Regions from separate parts of the Thauera humireducens genome, predicted to be linked through region 2. Evidence: riboswitches for the same ligand, from Rfam matches in the RefSeq annotation. Region 2 holds a riboswitch; the other holds the start of a gene.
The links. A riboswitch is a leader RNA that binds a small molecule or an ion and turns the genes downstream of it on or off. The one in region 2 is predicted to bind cobalamin.
Positions count from the first base shown of each region.

Region 1: another riboswitch for cobalamin. It lies ahead of bluB (5,6-dimethylbenzimidazole synthase); the one in region 2 lies ahead of AC731_RS09720 (GNAT family N-acetyltransferase).

Region 1 covers NZ_CP014646.1:4,066,411-4,074,333, reverse strand. The annotation lists gene AC731_RS18915 (SLC13 family permease) at 1-519, shown strand, start outside; gene AC731_RS18910 (bifunctional diguanylate cyclase/phosphodiesterase) at 700-3,462, shown strand; gene bluB (5,6-dimethylbenzimidazole synthase) at 3,518-4,258, opposite strand; cobalamin riboswitch at 4,306-4,499, opposite strand; gene rlmB (23S rRNA (guanosine(2251)-2'-O)-methyltransferase RlmB) at 4,535-5,287, opposite strand; gene rnr (ribonuclease R) at 5,280-7,923, opposite strand, start outside.
Region 2 covers NZ_CP014646.1:2,050,426-2,058,348, forward strand. The annotation lists gene AC731_RS09700 (acetyl-CoA hydrolase/transferase family protein) at 1-197, opposite strand, end outside; gene gcvA (transcriptional regulator GcvA) at 415-1,338, shown strand; gene AC731_RS09710 (ketopantoate reductase family protein) at 1,369-2,283, shown strand; gene AC731_RS09715 (AI-2E family transporter) at 2,405-3,553, shown strand; cobalamin riboswitch at 3,677-3,880, shown strand; gene AC731_RS09720 (GNAT family N-acetyltransferase) at 4,037-4,594, shown strand; gene AC731_RS09725 (ribonucleoside-diphosphate reductase subunit alpha) at 4,688-7,477, shown strand; gene AC731_RS09730 (ribonucleotide-diphosphate reductase subunit beta) at 7,474-7,923, shown strand, end outside.

The DNA of each region.
Region 1 (7,923 bases), 2.0 Mb from region 2:
GCGGCAGTGGCGTTCGCCCTCGGCGTGCTCGCCTCGATGGTCCTGAGCACGGTGCCGCCACGTGCGGTCTACGACGCAATCGACTGGCCCATCGTCGTGCTGCTAGCGAGCATGATCCCGGTCGCGGGCGCAATGGAAGCGACCGGCACCGCCGACCTGATCGCCCGCCTGCTGATGGACAATGTGGCGCAGGGCCACGCCGTCGCTGGCCTGCTCCTGATCCTCGTCGTCACCATGTGCCTGTCCGACCTGATGAACAACGCCGCCACGGCCGCCGTGATGTGCCCGATCGCCATCGGTACCGCCTCCGCGCTGGGCGTCAATGCCGACGCCTTCCTGATGGCGGTGGCCATCGGCGCATCGTGCGCCTTCCTGACGCCGATCGGCCACCAGAACAACACCCTGATCCTCGGCCCGGGCGGTTTCGGCTTCGGTGACTACTGGAAGCTGGGCCTGCCATTGGAGATCGTAGTGGTGGCGGTCGGGGTGCCGATGCTGCTGTGGGCATGGCCGTTATGACGATCGCAGAGACACGACGCCGCCGAAAGCCACCGCCTTGGTGCAAGATGCGAAGTGTGACGCACTAGGCAAGCACCCCAGCGTCGTACGGGACAGATTGCCCAAATTGGGGCACATTGCGGGCTGGCGACGCCCCGTGCCTGAATCAGCCCCCGACCACCCAACCATGCCAAGGACGAGATGACGCGTAATTCGCTGCACCTGCGACTCTGGCTGACCATCGGTCTCGCCGTGCTGCCGCTCTTCCTGTTCGTGCTAGTCGACTACCAGGAACGGCGCACGCAGGCTGTCGAGCGCGCACATGCGGAGATCGAGCAGCGCCTCGCCGCCGCCCGGCGCGAAGCGCTCGGCGCCCATCAGATGGTTGAGTTCGTGCTGCGGATCATGGCGCGGTCGAACGACCTGCAGTCGCTCGACGGCACGAGTTGCGACAAGATCGCCCAGCGCCTGCTGATATCGCGCGACGACTTCACCAACATCGGCGCAGCCCTGCCTGACGGCAGCCTGTTCTGCAGCGCACAATCGACGGGCGAGGCGATCAATGTCGCCCATCGCGCCTGGTTCCAGGCAGGCATGCGGGGCGGAGGCATCACCTACGGCGAATTCATCGTCGGCCGCATCTCCGGCAAGCCGGGCATGGCGTTCGGCTACCCGCTGCACGGACCACAGGGCGAGGTGCGCGGCGTGCTGTTCGCCTCGATCTCGCTCGACTGGGTGGATCGGCTAATCGACGACTTCAAGCTGCCTCCGGGCTGGGAAGCCAGCCTGATCAGCATGGAAGGCAAGATCCTGTCCCACCAGCCTGATGCGGATCGCTGGCGCGACCATGTGCTCCCGCCCGAACAGCTCGCCGTGCTGCGTCGGGCGCAGACCGAAGGCAATGGGATTGTCGAATTGCCCGGATTCGACGGCATGCGGCGCCTGTACGGTGTCGCGGCACCCGGCTTTGCGCCCGACAGCGGCCTGATGACGATCGGCGCCCCGCTCGAGCAGTCACTCGACGCCGTCGACCGCCGCTTCCAGCTCCACCTCGCCCTGCTGGCGGCGGTGACGATCCTGTCTGCGCTGCTCGCGCGGCTCTACATCTACCAGCTGATCGAGGTGTGGGCCGTCCGCGTGCGCGACGCGGTCGCACGCATCGCTGCCGGTAGCCTCGGCACGCGCATCGGTACGGGCACCTCGGTGCGCGAACTGGACGAGGTGACGGCCGGCATCGATCGCATGGCGACCGAGATCGAACGGCGCGACGCCGAGCTGCGGCAGCTGTCCATGGCGATCGAACAGAGCCCGGAGTGCATCGTCATCACCGGTACCAACGCCCGCATCGAATACGTCAACGAGGCCTTCTGCCGCATCACCGGCTTCTCGCGCGAGGAAGCGATCGGCCGCAATCCGCGCATCCTCAATGCCGGCCTCACGCCACGCGAGACCTATGAAGAGTTGTGGGCCACGCTGTTGCGGGGCGAGGTCTGGCGCGGCGAGTTCCACAACACGCGCAAGGATGGCGCGAGCTACCTCGAACTGGCCACGATCGCGCCGATCAAGCAGCCCGACGGCACCATCACGCACTACGTCGCGGTCAAGGAAGACATCACCCAGCGCAAGCAGTCCGAGGCGCTGCTGCACCGGCTGGCCTACTACGACGCGCTGACCGGGCTCCCCAACCGCGCCCTGCTGCGCGACCGCCTGCAGCAGGCGATCCGCGGCAGTGGTCGCAGCGAAGCCTGGGGCATGCTGATGCTGCTCGACGTCGACCGCTTCCAGCAACTCAACGACTCGCGCGGCCATGCCAGCGGCGACCAGTTGCTGAAGGAACTCGGCAACCGCCTGCGCGCCGCCATGCGCGAGGACGACACCGTCGCCCGCCATGGCGACGACGACTTCGCCATCGTCATCGAGAACATCGGCGACAATCAGGACGACGCCATCGCGCGCGCGGAGCTCATCGCGCGGAAGCTGCACGCCGAACTCGATGCGCCCTACGCACTCGGCGAGAACGGCGACGAGCCTCACTACGCTACCCTGAGCATCGGCGTGAGCCTGTTCCGCGGCAAGGCGGTCGCACCCGAGATGCTGCTCAAGCAGGCCGAAGTCGCGCTCTACCGGGCAAAGGAAGAAGGACGCAACGCCATCCGCTTCTTCAATCCGGAAATGCAGGCGGTCGTCGATGCCCACGCACGCATGGAAATCGGCCTGCGCGAAGCCCTGCAGGCCGGCAGCTTCCGCCTCGTCTATCAACCCCAGGTCGACCGCCACGGCCGGCTCGCCGGTGCCGAGGCGCTGATCCGCTGGCCAGGCACCGACGGCAAGATGATCTCGCCGGCCGAGTTCATTCCGCTGGCCGAAGACACGGGCCTGATCGTACAGATCGGCCAGTGGGTGCTGAGCACCGCCTGCGCACAGATCGCGCAGTGGCAACAGGCGCCGGCAACCCGCCAGCTTTCGATCGCGGTCAACGTGAGCGCGCGGCAGTTCCACCAGGCGGACTTCTTCGCCATGGTGCGCCGTACGGTCGAAGGCGCGGGCATCGACCCGAGCCGGCTCAAGCTCGAGCTGACCGAAAGCGTGATCCTGGGGGATCTCGACGAAACCGTGGCGCGCATGAACCAGTTGCGCACGCTCGGCATCCAGTTCGCACTCGACGATTTCGGCACCGGCTACTCCTCGCTGTCCTACCTCAAGCGCCTGCCCTTCGCCCAGCTCAAGATCGACCAGTCCTTCATCCGCGACATGACGGAGGACGAAGGCAGCGAGACCATCGTGCTGGCCATCCTGTCGATGAGCCACGCACTCGGCCTCGAGACGATCGCCGAAGGTGTCGAGACGCCGACGCAACGCGAGTTCCTGCGGCTGCACGGCTGCGAGTTCTATCAGGGCTACCTGTTCGGCAGGCCCTTGCCGATCGAGGCCTGGGGCGACTTCCTCGCCACCCTATCCGACTGAATCTTGAGCCGCTGCCAGGGCAAGGCGTCGAGCACGGCCGCCGCGGTCGAAACCCCTACTTCAGGATCGGCCACACCCGCCCGATCTCGTCGACCAGCCGCTCGCCCGCCTCGTCCGCCCTGCCCTGCCAGCCGTCGAAGTGCAGCAGTTCGGTCAGCGGCATGCGCTTGAGCCAGCCCGCCGACTCCAGCTCGGGCTTGTCATAGAAATGGCTGACGTAGCCGATGCACAGATAGGCGATCGGCACGATGTCCTGCGGAATGCCGAGCGCCTCGCGCAGGGTCTGCTGATGCAGGATGCTGACCCAGCCCACGCCCAGGCCCTCCGCGCGGGCGGCAAGCCACAGGTTCTGCACCGCGCACACCGCGCTGTAGACGTCCATCGCGCCGATGTGGGTGCGGCCGATCACCACCGGGCCGTTGCGGCTGCGGTCGCAGGTGATGCACAGGTTGACCGGCGCCTCGAGGATGCCCTCGAGCTTGAGCTTGCGATAGGTGTCGCGCTTGCCTTCCTCGAACATCAGCTCAGCCTCGGCATGGGCGGCGCGGAAGTCGGCTTGGATCTTCTGCCGCACTTCGCGCGAGCGCACCAGCACGAAGTCCCACGGCTGCATGAAGCCGACCGACGGTGCATGGTGGGCGGCCGTCAGCACGCGCGCGAGCACCTCGTCCGGGATCGGGTCGGGCAGGAACTGGCCGCGCACGTCGCGCCGGGTGTGGATGGCCCGATAGACGGCGGCGCGCTCCTCGGCACTGAACTGCGGATCGGTCTGGACGGCCTGCGAAGGACTGCTCATGAAATTCCCCTTGTCGTAGAGCAGTGGACAACCGCCGACCAGGCGGCTGCTTGATACGCTTCGGGGCCGGTCTTCCGGCTGTGGATCATCTCGTCCGGGCGCCTTCCCGATCCTTGCGGACCAGTGGCTGGGCAAACCATGCCCGGACAATCCCCATCACGGCGCTGGGCGCGCAGCGGAGTTGCACCGCTTTCCCGATTCTCCCGCGACTGGCGCGGGCACCCCGAAGCTCGAAGGGCGAGAGGTTACCCCAAAGACGGGGCTCGCCGGAACCGTTCAGCCGCGCTGGCGACGCGCCTCGAACAGGCAGATGCCGCTGGCGACCGACACGTTCAGGCTCTCGACACTGCCGTGCATCGGGATGCGGGCGAGTTCGTCGCAGGTCTCGCGCGTCAGGCGGCGCAAGCCGTCGCCTTCGGCACCCAGCACCCAGGCCACGGGCACCTTCTGGTCGATCTCGTACAGAGACTTCTCGGCCTCGCCGGCGGCACCGACCACCCACACGCCGGCATCCTGCATCTCGCGCAGTGCGCGGGCCAGGTTGGTGACGGTGATGTAGGGCACGGTGTCGGCCGCACCGCTGGCGACCTTGACCGCCGTGGCGTTGAGGCCCACCGCGCGATCCTTCGGCGCCACCACCGCATGCGCACCGGCGGCGTCGGCCACGCGCAGGCAGGCGCCGAGGTTGTGCGGGTCCTGCACGCCGTCGAGCACCAGGATCAGCGCATTCTCTTCGAGGCTGTCGAGCACGTCGGCGAGCTTGATGTCGCGCCGCGTGGCGTCGACCTTGGCCACCACACCCTGGTGGCGCCGCGTGCCGACCAGCGCGTCGAGCTTGTCGCCTTCGCTGGACGTGATGCGTGCGCCCGCGGCCTCGGCCTGGGCAACGAACTTGCGCACTCGGGCGTCCTTGCGATCGCCGGACAGGAAGATTTCCAGCACCGAATCCGGCGCGTGGCGTAGCTTGGCGGAAACGGCATGGAAGCCGTAGATGAGGCGGGTGGAGACAGTTTCTGGGGCTTTAGCCACGGCGGGTTCCCTTGGTCGAGGTCTTGCCGCCAGAACGTGCGGCCGGTTTGGAGGCGCGCGATTCTACCGGCTCGGCAGCGGTCGCGGACGCCTTCACCGCCTTCGCAGCGGATTTCTTCGCCGGCTTGGCTGCAGGCTTCACCTTGGCGCCCGCCTTGACTTTGGACTTGGCCTTGGCGGCGGGTGCCTTTGCCTTCTTCGCAGGCTTGCCCTCCGCCTTGTCCGCCGCCTTGCGCTTCTTGCCGGCCCGCGCGCTGGCCGCCTCCTCTGCCGCGAGTTTCTGCGCCGCTGCCTCCTGGTCGGCCGCCTTCTGCCAGATATCGTCGAGCACGCTCGCTTGCGGCGCCTTCTGCGCGGAAAGCGCCGTTGCGGCCTTGACGCGCGACTTACGCGCCGGTGTCACCGGCGTGGGGGGCGTTTCCGGCACGGACTGCGCCTTGACCCGGGGCTTGCGCGCCGGCTTTGCCGCGATGGCGGCCGGTTCAATCACTTCTTCGGCCGGCGCGGCGGCAGGCTTCGCCCGCGCCTTCCTTGCCGGCTTGGCGACCTCCACGGCGGACGCCGCGGCCGGTGCTGCCACGACGACGGTCTCCACCGCGGCCTTGTCGGCAGCCGTCCTTGTCGTTCTGCGCGCACGCCGAGGCGCGGGAGCCGGCGTCTCCTCCACCACGGCGACAGGCTTCTCGACCGCCAGCGGACCTTCGATCAGGCGGAAGTCGATCTTGTTGGTGGCCATGTCGACCCGCACCAGCTGCACCTTGACCCGATCCGACAGGCGGAACTGCTTGCCCGTGCGCTCGCCCAGCAGGGCGTGGCGGGTCTCGTCGTAGTGGAAGTAGTCGCTGCCCAGATCGGAGATGTGGAGCAGGCCCTCAATGAAGATGTCGTCGAGGGCGACGAAGAGGCCGAAGGACACGACCGCCGACACGCTGCCGGTGAAGATCTCGCCGACGCGGTCCTGCATGAAGTAGCACTTCAGGAAGGCGACCACGTCGCGCGTGGCGTCGTCGGCGCGGCGCTCGGTCATCGAGCAGTGCAGGCCGATCTGCTCCCAGTCGCCGGGGCGGTACTGCTCGCCCGCCAGCGCGGCCTTGATGCCGCGGTGGATCAGCAGGTCGGGATAGCGCCGGATCGGCGAGGTGAAGTGGGTGTAGGACTCGTAGGCGAGGCCGAAGTGGCCGACGTTGTCCGGGCTGTACATCGCCTGCTTGAGAGAACGCAGCATCACGGTCTGCAGCAGCTGGGCGTCGGGACGATCCTTGACCTGCTCGAGCAGCTTGGCGAAGTCGCCCGCGCGCGGCTCGTCACCACCGCCCAGGCCGAGGCCGAACTCCTTGAGAAACTCGCGCAGCTTGGCGAGCTTGTCCTCGGAGGGGCTGTCGTGCACGCGGTACAGCGCCGGGTGCTCGCGGCTGGCGAGAAAGTCGGACGCACACACGTTGGCGGCGAGCATGCACTCCTCGATCAGACGATGGGCGTCGTTGCGCACTTCGGGCACGATCTGCGCGATCTTGCCGTTGTCGTCGAAGATCATCCGCGTCTCGGTGGTCTCGAAGTCGATCGCGCCGCGCTTGGCACGCGCCTTCAGCAGCACGCGGAAGAGCTGGTCGAGGTTCTCCAGGTGCGGCAGCAGCGCAGCCAGCTCGTTGCGCACCGCCGGATCCTTGTCGTACAGCGCCGCGGCCACCTGGGTGTAGGTGAGGCGCGCATGCGACCAGATCACCGCGGGGTAGAAGCGGTAGGACTTGATGTCGCCGGTCATCGAGATCGCCATGTCGGCAACCATCGCCAGGCGCTCGACCTGCGGGTTCAGCGAACACAGGCCATTCGAGAGCTTCTCGGGCAGCATCGGGATCACCCGACGCGGGAAGTACACCGAGTTGCCGCGCTCGAAAGCGTCCTTGTCGAGGCCATTGCCGGCGCCCACGTAGTGCGATACGTCGGCGATCGCCACGATCAGGCGGTAGCCCTTGCCCTGGCGCTCGCAATACACCGCGTCGTCGAAGTCCTTCGCGGTCTCGCCGTCGATCGTCACCAAGGCCAGTTTCGTGAGGTCCTCGCGACCCGCCCAGTCCTTCTTGCGAACCGCTGCCGGGAGCTTGCGCGTCTCTGCCTTGGCCTCCGCCGAGAACTCGAACGGCAGGTCGTGCTTGCGCAGGGCGATCTCGATCTCCATGCCCGGGTCGGCATAGTTACCCAGCACCTCCACGATGCGTCCGATCGGCTGCGTGACCTGGGTCGGCTGCTCCACCAGTTCGACGGTCACGATCTGGCCGGGCTGAGGCTTCTTGCGCCCACCCGGGGCGATCAGGATGTCCTGCGCCAGGCGGCGGTTCTCAGGCACGACGATCATCACGCCATGTTCTTCGATCACCCGGCCGACCACACGCGTGTTGGCGCGCTCGAGCACCTCCACCAGCTTGCCTTCGGGGCGGCCGCGACGATCCTGGCCGGCGATCCGGACCAGGACACGGTCGCCGTGCAGCAACTCGCGCATCTCCTTGGGTCCGAGAAAGATATCCGCGCCGCCGTCATCGCGGCGCAGGAAGCCAAAGCCATCGGGGTGGCCCTCCACGCGGCCCTTGATGAGGTCGGCCTTGGCCGGCAGCAGGTAGGCGTCGCGCCGGTTGCGCACG
Region 2 (7,923 bases):
CCGATGCGGAAGCGCTGGCCGCGCGCGTTCTCGGCCTCGATGCGGCGCGCGAGCGCCGCCGGCACCGCCTTCGGATAGCCGGAGCCGGTGAAGCCGCTCATGCCGACGTTGACGCCGGACGGGATGAGGGCCGCGGCCTCGTCGGCCGACATGATCTTGGCGCCCAGCGCGGCGCAGTGGATGCGGGATTCGCTCATCGGATGGCTCGCAAAAGAAACGCGCCAGTCCTTGCGGAAAATGGCGCGCAAACCCGGTCGCCCGAAGGGGGTCCGGCGCCCCGCCCAAGGAGAGGAGGGAGGGACGGGGCACCGGGGGGCGTTACCGATTCATGTGCGGGCAGTCTAGCCAGCGCCTCGCCACCCCACAAACGACGATTTATTATTCGATGATTAAGTTCTGCTTAAGCATCACGCCATGACCTACCGGCTCCCCAGCCTGTCCCTGCTGCGCACCTTCGAGGCGGCGGCACGCCACCTGAGCTTCAAGAAGGCCGCTGCCGAGGTGTGCGTCACGCCCGCCGCCGTCAGCCAGCAGATCCGCGCGCTGGAAGCCTACCTCGGCGTGCCCCTGTTCCATCGCAAGGTGCGCGCGCTGGCCCTCACCGAGCACGGCGCGGCGATGCTGCCGGGCATTCGCAAGGGCTTCGACTGCCTCGCCGCCGCGGTGGAAAGCACACGGCAGGACGCCGTCGGCCCACTGGTCGTCACCGCGCCGCCCTCCTTCGCCAGCCACTGGCTCGTGCCCCGCCTGCCGCGCTTTGCCGCCGCACATCCCGACGTCGACCTGCGGCTCGCCAGCACCTCCGACACCGTGGACGGCCCGCGCGAGGCCAGCGTGCTCGACAACCTGCGCACCGACCCGCGCGAAGCGCGCAGCAACGTGGCGATCCTGTACGGCAAGGGGCGCTATCCCGGCTTCCGTGTGGTGGTCCTGTTCGCGCCCGACTACGTGCCGGTGTGCGCCCCTGCGCTGGTCGAGGCCGGACTGCGCTCGCCGGACGAACTCCCGCGCTTCGCGCTGATCCACGACGACACCCTCAGCGAGGTCGGCTGGACCGCCTGGCTGCACAAGGCCGGGCTGGACGCGCAACTCGCGCGCCGCGGACGCCATTTCTCCAACGCCGCGCTCGCGCTGGCCGCCACCCTCGACGGCCAGGGCGTCGTGCTCGCCCCCCGGCCGCTGGTGGAAGAGCGCATCCGCGCCGGGCACCTCGTCATTCCCTTCGACCTCGGCCTGCCCTCGCCCAGTGCCTACTACCTGGTGATGCACGAGCGCGTCGCGCGGCGTCCGGCGCCGGAAGCCTTCGAACGCTGGCTGCTGCAGGAAGCGGCACAATAGGGTCCGCCGCGAGACAGGAGAGCCGCCCCGATGACTGCAACGCCCGATTCACCCCGTTCCCACTACCCGGTCGCCATCGTCGGCGCGGGCGCGCTCGGCCTCGCCTTCGCCGCGCGGCTCGCCGCCACGGGCCCGGTGGCGATGATCGCGCGCAATGCGGCGCGCGCGGCCGAACTGGCGCGCGGCGTGCAGATCGGCGGCCAGTTGCGCCGGCTCGACGTCTTCGCCCCGAACGCCCTGCCCACTGCCGACTGGGCGGTGCTGCTGGTGAAGACCGGCGACACCGACGCCGCCGCCCGCCTCGCCAGCGCCCTGCGGCCGCACGGCCTGCTGTCGTTGCAGAACGGACTGATCGAGGCAGAGTTGCGCGAGGCCTGTCCCGCGCTGGCGGCCGGCCAAGGTGTGACGACCGAAGGCGCCTACCGCGATGCCACCGGCATCCATCCCTCGGGCGCCGGCGAGACCCTGCTGCCGCCCGGCTTCGAGGACCTCGCGGCGCTGTTCGTGCGCGCCGGTTTCGTCGCCCGCGTCGATCCGGACATCGCCCGTGCCCGGCTCGCCAAGCTGCTGGTGAACCTCGCCATCAACCCGCTGGCAGCGCTGTTTCGCGTGCCCAACGGCGCCCTGCTCGAACCGCCGCACCGCGTGCTGCTCGACACCCTGGTACGCGAGGCGCTGCCGGTGCTGCGCGCCAACGGCCTCGATCTGGACGAAGGGGCGGCGCTCTCACGCGTGCACGGCGTCGCCCGTGCCACCGCCGCCAACCGCGCCAGCATGCTGCAGGATGTGCTGGCCAACCGCCGCACCGAGATCGACGCCATCACCGGCGCCCTGCTCGGCATGGCCGAAACGGGTGGCTTCGAGGTGCCGACGCATCGGGCCGTACATACCCTGGTGCGCGCGGTCGAGCACGCCGCGACGGGAACCCCATCCGATCGAGGGTGATGCCGTGGCAGACCGCCGGGATTCGCAGTCGCACGCGGCCGGCCCGTCACGCGATCGCGTCGGGCAATGGCCGCCCCCTACGGTATAGTCGGGCACATCGGCGATCCGTCCAGCCCTGCCCATGCCCCCAGTCCTGCAAGCCCCCCTCATCGTCCGCACCCTGCTGCTGCTGATCCTTGCCGCGGGGGCGTATTTCCTCAGCGGTTTCCTCGTGCCGGTACTGGCCGCGCTGGTCATCGGCTTCGCCAGTTGGCCGCTGTACCGCCGGGGCGTCGTGCTGTGCGGCGGGAAGACGGCGCTGGCCGCGAGCCTGGCCCTGATCGTCGTCATCTGCGCGCTGATCGTGCCGCTGACGGTCGCCCTGCACTACGCGCTGCAGGAAGCCGGCAACTTCATTGCCTGGCTGCTCGAAGCCAACCGGACCGGCGCGCCGGTCCCGGACTGGATCCGGGCCCTGCCGATGGTCGGCAACCGGCTCGCAGAGTACTGGCTCCTGCACCTCGGCGAGCCCCAGGCGCTCGGGCACTGGGTGGAGATCATCAGCGGCGAGCACCTGGGCAACATCTACCGCGCGCTGCTGAGCGCCACCGGTGATCTCGCACGGCTGGCCCTGACCACGCTGTTCATGCTCATCACCCTGTTCTTCGTCTACAAGGACGGCAGCCGGATCGCGGCACAGCTCGACGTCGTCGGCGAGCGCATCCTGCCGACGCGCTGGCAACGCTTCTCGCGCGTGGTGCCGGCCACCGTCAGCGCCACCGTCACCGGCATGGGCCTGATCGCACTCGGCGAAGGGGTGGTGCTGGGCGTGGCCTACTGGATCGCCGGCGTGCCCTCGCCCGTGCTGCTCGGCGTGGCCACCGGTTTCATGGCGCTGATCCCCGGCGGCGCGCCGCTGTCCTTCACGCTGGTGTCGCTGTACCTGGTCGGCTCGGGCGACCTTGTCGCCGGGCTGGGGCTGTTCGCCTGGGGGTCGATCGAGCTCTTCATCGTGGACAAGACCCTCCGCCCGCGCCTGGTCGGCGGCCCGGTGAAGCTGCCGTTCCTGCCCACCTTCTTCGGCCTGGTCGGCGGCGTGCAGACCATGGGACTGGTCGGCCTGTTCGTCGGCCCGGTGCTGATGGCGCTGCTGGTGGCGATCTGGCGCGAATGGCTGCTCGGCATCGAGGAGCCCGCACCGGCGGGCACCGAGACGGCCCCGGCGGACGCCACCACGGACGCCGTCGCGCGCCCATCCCCCGCCACACGGTCGTACACGACGATCGACTGAGCGCGGGAGCGGACGCCATCGCAGCAGGCCGACACGCAACCCCTAGTAGTCAACCGGGTCGCCAAGCACTACCCACAGTATCACTGCTCACACGCCAAGCTTGACACACGGCACCCGCCGGCCCTAATGTCTGCCCGTCACGGCTGCCCGGTTCCGACCGGGCAAGGGAATCCGGTGACGCATCGCAAGGTGCGGAATCCGGAGCTGCCCCCGCAACTGTAATCGGTGAGTCTTGCGCTTTTCCATGCCACTGGACGAATGTCCGGGAAGGCCGGCGCAGGACGACGACCCGAGAGCCAGGAGACCTGCCGCGACGCTTCCCTTAACAGCTCGGGGCGGGGTGTCCCTGACAAGAGGCATGGCTCAGACCATTTCACTTGCACGCTTTCCTGATGGCACGGCAGCACCGCATGGCATGGCCATGCGCGTGACGCATCACGCCCGTCCGTCGGAGATCCGCCCCGCCCGCTCCGGATCTCCGCCATGCCCGCACCTGCCCGCCCCGCCCCGGCGCTGACGCCAGCTCCGCACGTACCGTCGATCACGGCCCCGCGCCCGATGCTGCGCTTCGGCGCCGCCGACATGCCGCGCATCCTCGAGCACCTGCATGCGCTGGATGCCGACGACCGGCTGCTGCGCTTCAGCCACGGCATCCGCGACGAGGGCATCGCCGCCTACGTCGCCAGCCTCGATTTCGCACGCGACCACGTGCATGGCCTGTGCACCGCGCAGGGCGACATCGTCGCCCTCGCCCATGTCGCAGTGCGCGATGGCGAGGTCGACTTCGGCCTCAGCGTCATCGCAGCCTACCGTCAGCGCGGGCTGGGACGCGCGCTGTTCGGCCACGTCATCGCGCTGGCCCGCCTGCACGACGCGGTCCGCATCGTGTGCCACAGCGTCAGCCCGGCGGTGCTGCACATGGCAGCCGCCAGCGGCTTCCGCCGTCCCGGCGGCTGCCACACCGCCCCGCTGACGCTGGAACTGCGGGCCGCGTCCCGCTGCGCCGACGACGCCCCCGCAAGCAGCCGGGCAGTCGCCTGACGCTGCCCTTGCCTCCCAAACCCCGCTCATTCGAATTCACCCAGACGAGGACATCCCGTGGACCGACTTCCGACCGAAGCGCTTGATAGCGCCATGCAACTTGCCGCATTCCAGATCATCCGCCGCAATGGCGCCGTCGTCGCCTTCGATCCGAACAAGATCGCCGTCGCCATGACCAAGGCCTTCCTCGCCGTCGAGGGCCGCCAGGGCGCGGCGTCCTCACGCGTACGCGACATCGTGGCCCGCCTCACCGATACCGTGGTCGGCGCCCTCACCCGCCGCCTGCCCGACGGCGGCATGCTGCACATCGAGGACATCCAGGACCAGGTCGAGCTGGCGCTGATGCGCTCGGGCGAGCACGACGTCGCGCGCGCCTACGTGCTCTACCGCGAACGCCGCGCTGCCGAACGCGCGGCGCAGAAGGACGCCGAAGCGCAGGCGGGCGGCGCCGGCCCCGTGCTGCACATCGTCGATGGCGAAGCGCGCCGCCCGCTCGACCGCGCCGCCCTGCTCGCCGTGTGCCGCGAGGCCTGCGCGGGGCTGGACGGTGTGTCCGCCGACACCGTGCTCGAACACGCACTGCACAACCTCTACGACGGCGTGCCGATTGCCGCCGTGCGCCAGGCGCTGGTGCTGGCCGCACGCACGCTGATCGAGCGCGAGCCGGACTACGGCCGTGTCGCCGCCCGCCTGCTGCTGTCGGCGATCCGCGTCGAAGTGCTCGGGCACGAGGCCTCGCAGGCCGACATGGCCGACCCCGACCAGGGTTATGCCGCCTGCCTGCCCGCCCTCATCCGCCGTGGCATCGAGGCGGAGCTGCTCGATCCCCGGCTGGCCGACTTCGACCTCGCCCGCCTGGCGGCGGCGATCCGGCCCGAGCGCGACCTGCAGTTCGACTACCTCGGCCTGCAGACGCTGTACGACCGCTACTTCCTGCATGTCGACGACCGCCGCATCGAGCTGCCGCAGACCTTCTTCATGCGGGTGGCGATGGGCCTGGCGATCAACGAGATCGACCGCGAGGCACAGGCCATCGCGTTCTACGAGCTGCTGTCGAGCTTCGACTTCATGAGCAGCACGCCGACGCTGTTCAACAGCGGCACCCGCCATTCGCAGCTGTCGTCCTGCTACCTGACGACGGTGGCCGACAGCCTCGAGGACATCTACCAGTCGATCAAGGAAAACGCCCTGCTGCAGAAGTTTGCCGGCGGTCTGGGCAACGACTGGACGCCGGTGCGTGCGCTCGGCAGCCGCATCAAGGGCACCAATGGCCAGAGCCAGGGCGTGATCCCCTTCCTCAAGGTGGTCAACGACACCGCGGTGGCGGTGAACCAGGGCGGCAAGCGCAAGGGCGCGGTGTGCGCCTATCTCGAAACCTGGCACCTCGACATCGAGGACTTCCTCGAACTGCGCAAGAACACCGGCGACGAGCGCCGCCGCACGCACGACATGAACACCGCGAACTGGATCCCCGACCTGTTCATGAAACGCGTGCTGGAGAACGCCGAATGGACCCTGTTCTCGCCGGTCGACGTGCCCGACCTGCACGAGCGCTACGGCCAGGACTTCGAGGCGTCCTACCGCGCGTATGAGGAAAAGGCCGAGCGCGGCGAGATCCGCCTCTTCAAGCGCCTGCCCGCCCTCCAGCTGTGGCGCAAGATGCTGACCATGCTGTTCGAGACCGGGCATCCGTGGATCACCTTCAAGGACGCCTGCAACCTGCGCTCGCCGCAGCAGCACGTGGGCGTGGTGCATGGCTCCAACCTGTGCACCGAGATCACGCTCAACACCTCGGCCGACGAGACCGCGGTGTGCAACCTCGGCTCGGTGAACCTGCCCGCCCATCTGGTGCGCAACGGGGCCGGGCGCTGGACGCTCGACCACGACAAGCTGCAGCGCACCGTGCGCGTCGCGATGCGCCTGCTCGACAACGTCATCGACCTCAACTACTACGCCACGCCCAAGGCGCGCGCCGCCAACCTGCGCCACCGCCCGGTAGGCCTGGGCATCATGGGCTTTGCCGACGCCTTGCACATGATGGGCCTGGCCTACGCATCGGACGCCGCTATCGAGTTCGCCGACCGTTCGATGGAAGCCGTGTGCCACGCCGCCTACTGGGCCTCGACCGAGCTGGCCGAGGCGCGCGGGCCGTATTCCAGCTTCCGCGGCAGCCTGTGGGACCGGGGCATCCTGCCGCAGGACAGCCTCGCGCTGCTGGCCGAGGGCCGTGGCCGCAGCAGCGCCGGCGGCGGCGCCCTGCTCGAAGTCGACCGCTCGTCCGCGCTCGACTGGGGCCCGCTGCGCGAACGCATCGCCCGCCATGGCATGCGCAACTCGAACTGCGTCGCCATCGCGCCGACCGCGACGATCTCCAACATCGTCGGCGTGTCCGCCTCGATCGAGCCGGACTACCAGAACCTGTACGTCAAATCCAACCTGTCGGGCGAGTTCACCGTGGTCAACGCGCATCTCGTGCGCGAGCTGAAGGCGCTCGGCCTGTGGGACGAAGTGATGGTGGCCGACCTCAAGTACTTCGACGGCTCGCTCGCCCCGATCGAGCGCATTCCCGCCGAACTCAAGGCGCGTTACGCGACCGCCTTCGAGATCGAGCCGCACTGGCTGGTTGAAGCCGCCTCGCGCCGGCAGAAGTGGATCGATCAGGCGCAGTCGCTGAATCTCTACGTCGCCGCCGCGTCGGGCCGCAAGCTCGACGAACTCTACCGTCTGGCCTGGCTGCGCGGGCTCAAGACCACCTACTACCTGCGCACGCTGGGCGCCACCGCCATGGAGAAGACCGGCACCACCACGCCGTCCGCCGCCAGCGCCGAACCGGTGCCCAAGACCTGCTCCATTCTCGACCCCGACTGCGAGGCCTGCCAATGACCACCTTCTTCGACGACTGGGACACGCCGGTTCGCCCCCAGCCAGCCACCTCTCCAGCCAACACGCCCCTCGCCCGCGAGACAGACTCCCCGGCTTCCACGGTGACGCCCACGACATCCCGCCCCGACGCGACCCTGTCCGCCACCGATGCCCGGCCGGGCGCGCTGGCGCCGGTGCGCGCGGCCGACAAGCGCATCGTCAACGGCCAGGGTGACATCAACCAGCTCGCGCCCTTCAAGTACCCCTGGGCGTGGGAGTTCTTCCTCAACGCCAACAAGAACCACTGGACGCCGCTGGAAATCTCCATGGCGCAGGACGTTCACGACTACCACCATCGCCTGACGCCGGCCGAGCGCCATGTGTTCGAGAACGTGCTGTCCTATCTGACCACCTCGGATATCCTCGCCATGCGCAACATCGGCCTGGCGGTGATGGAAAAGATGACC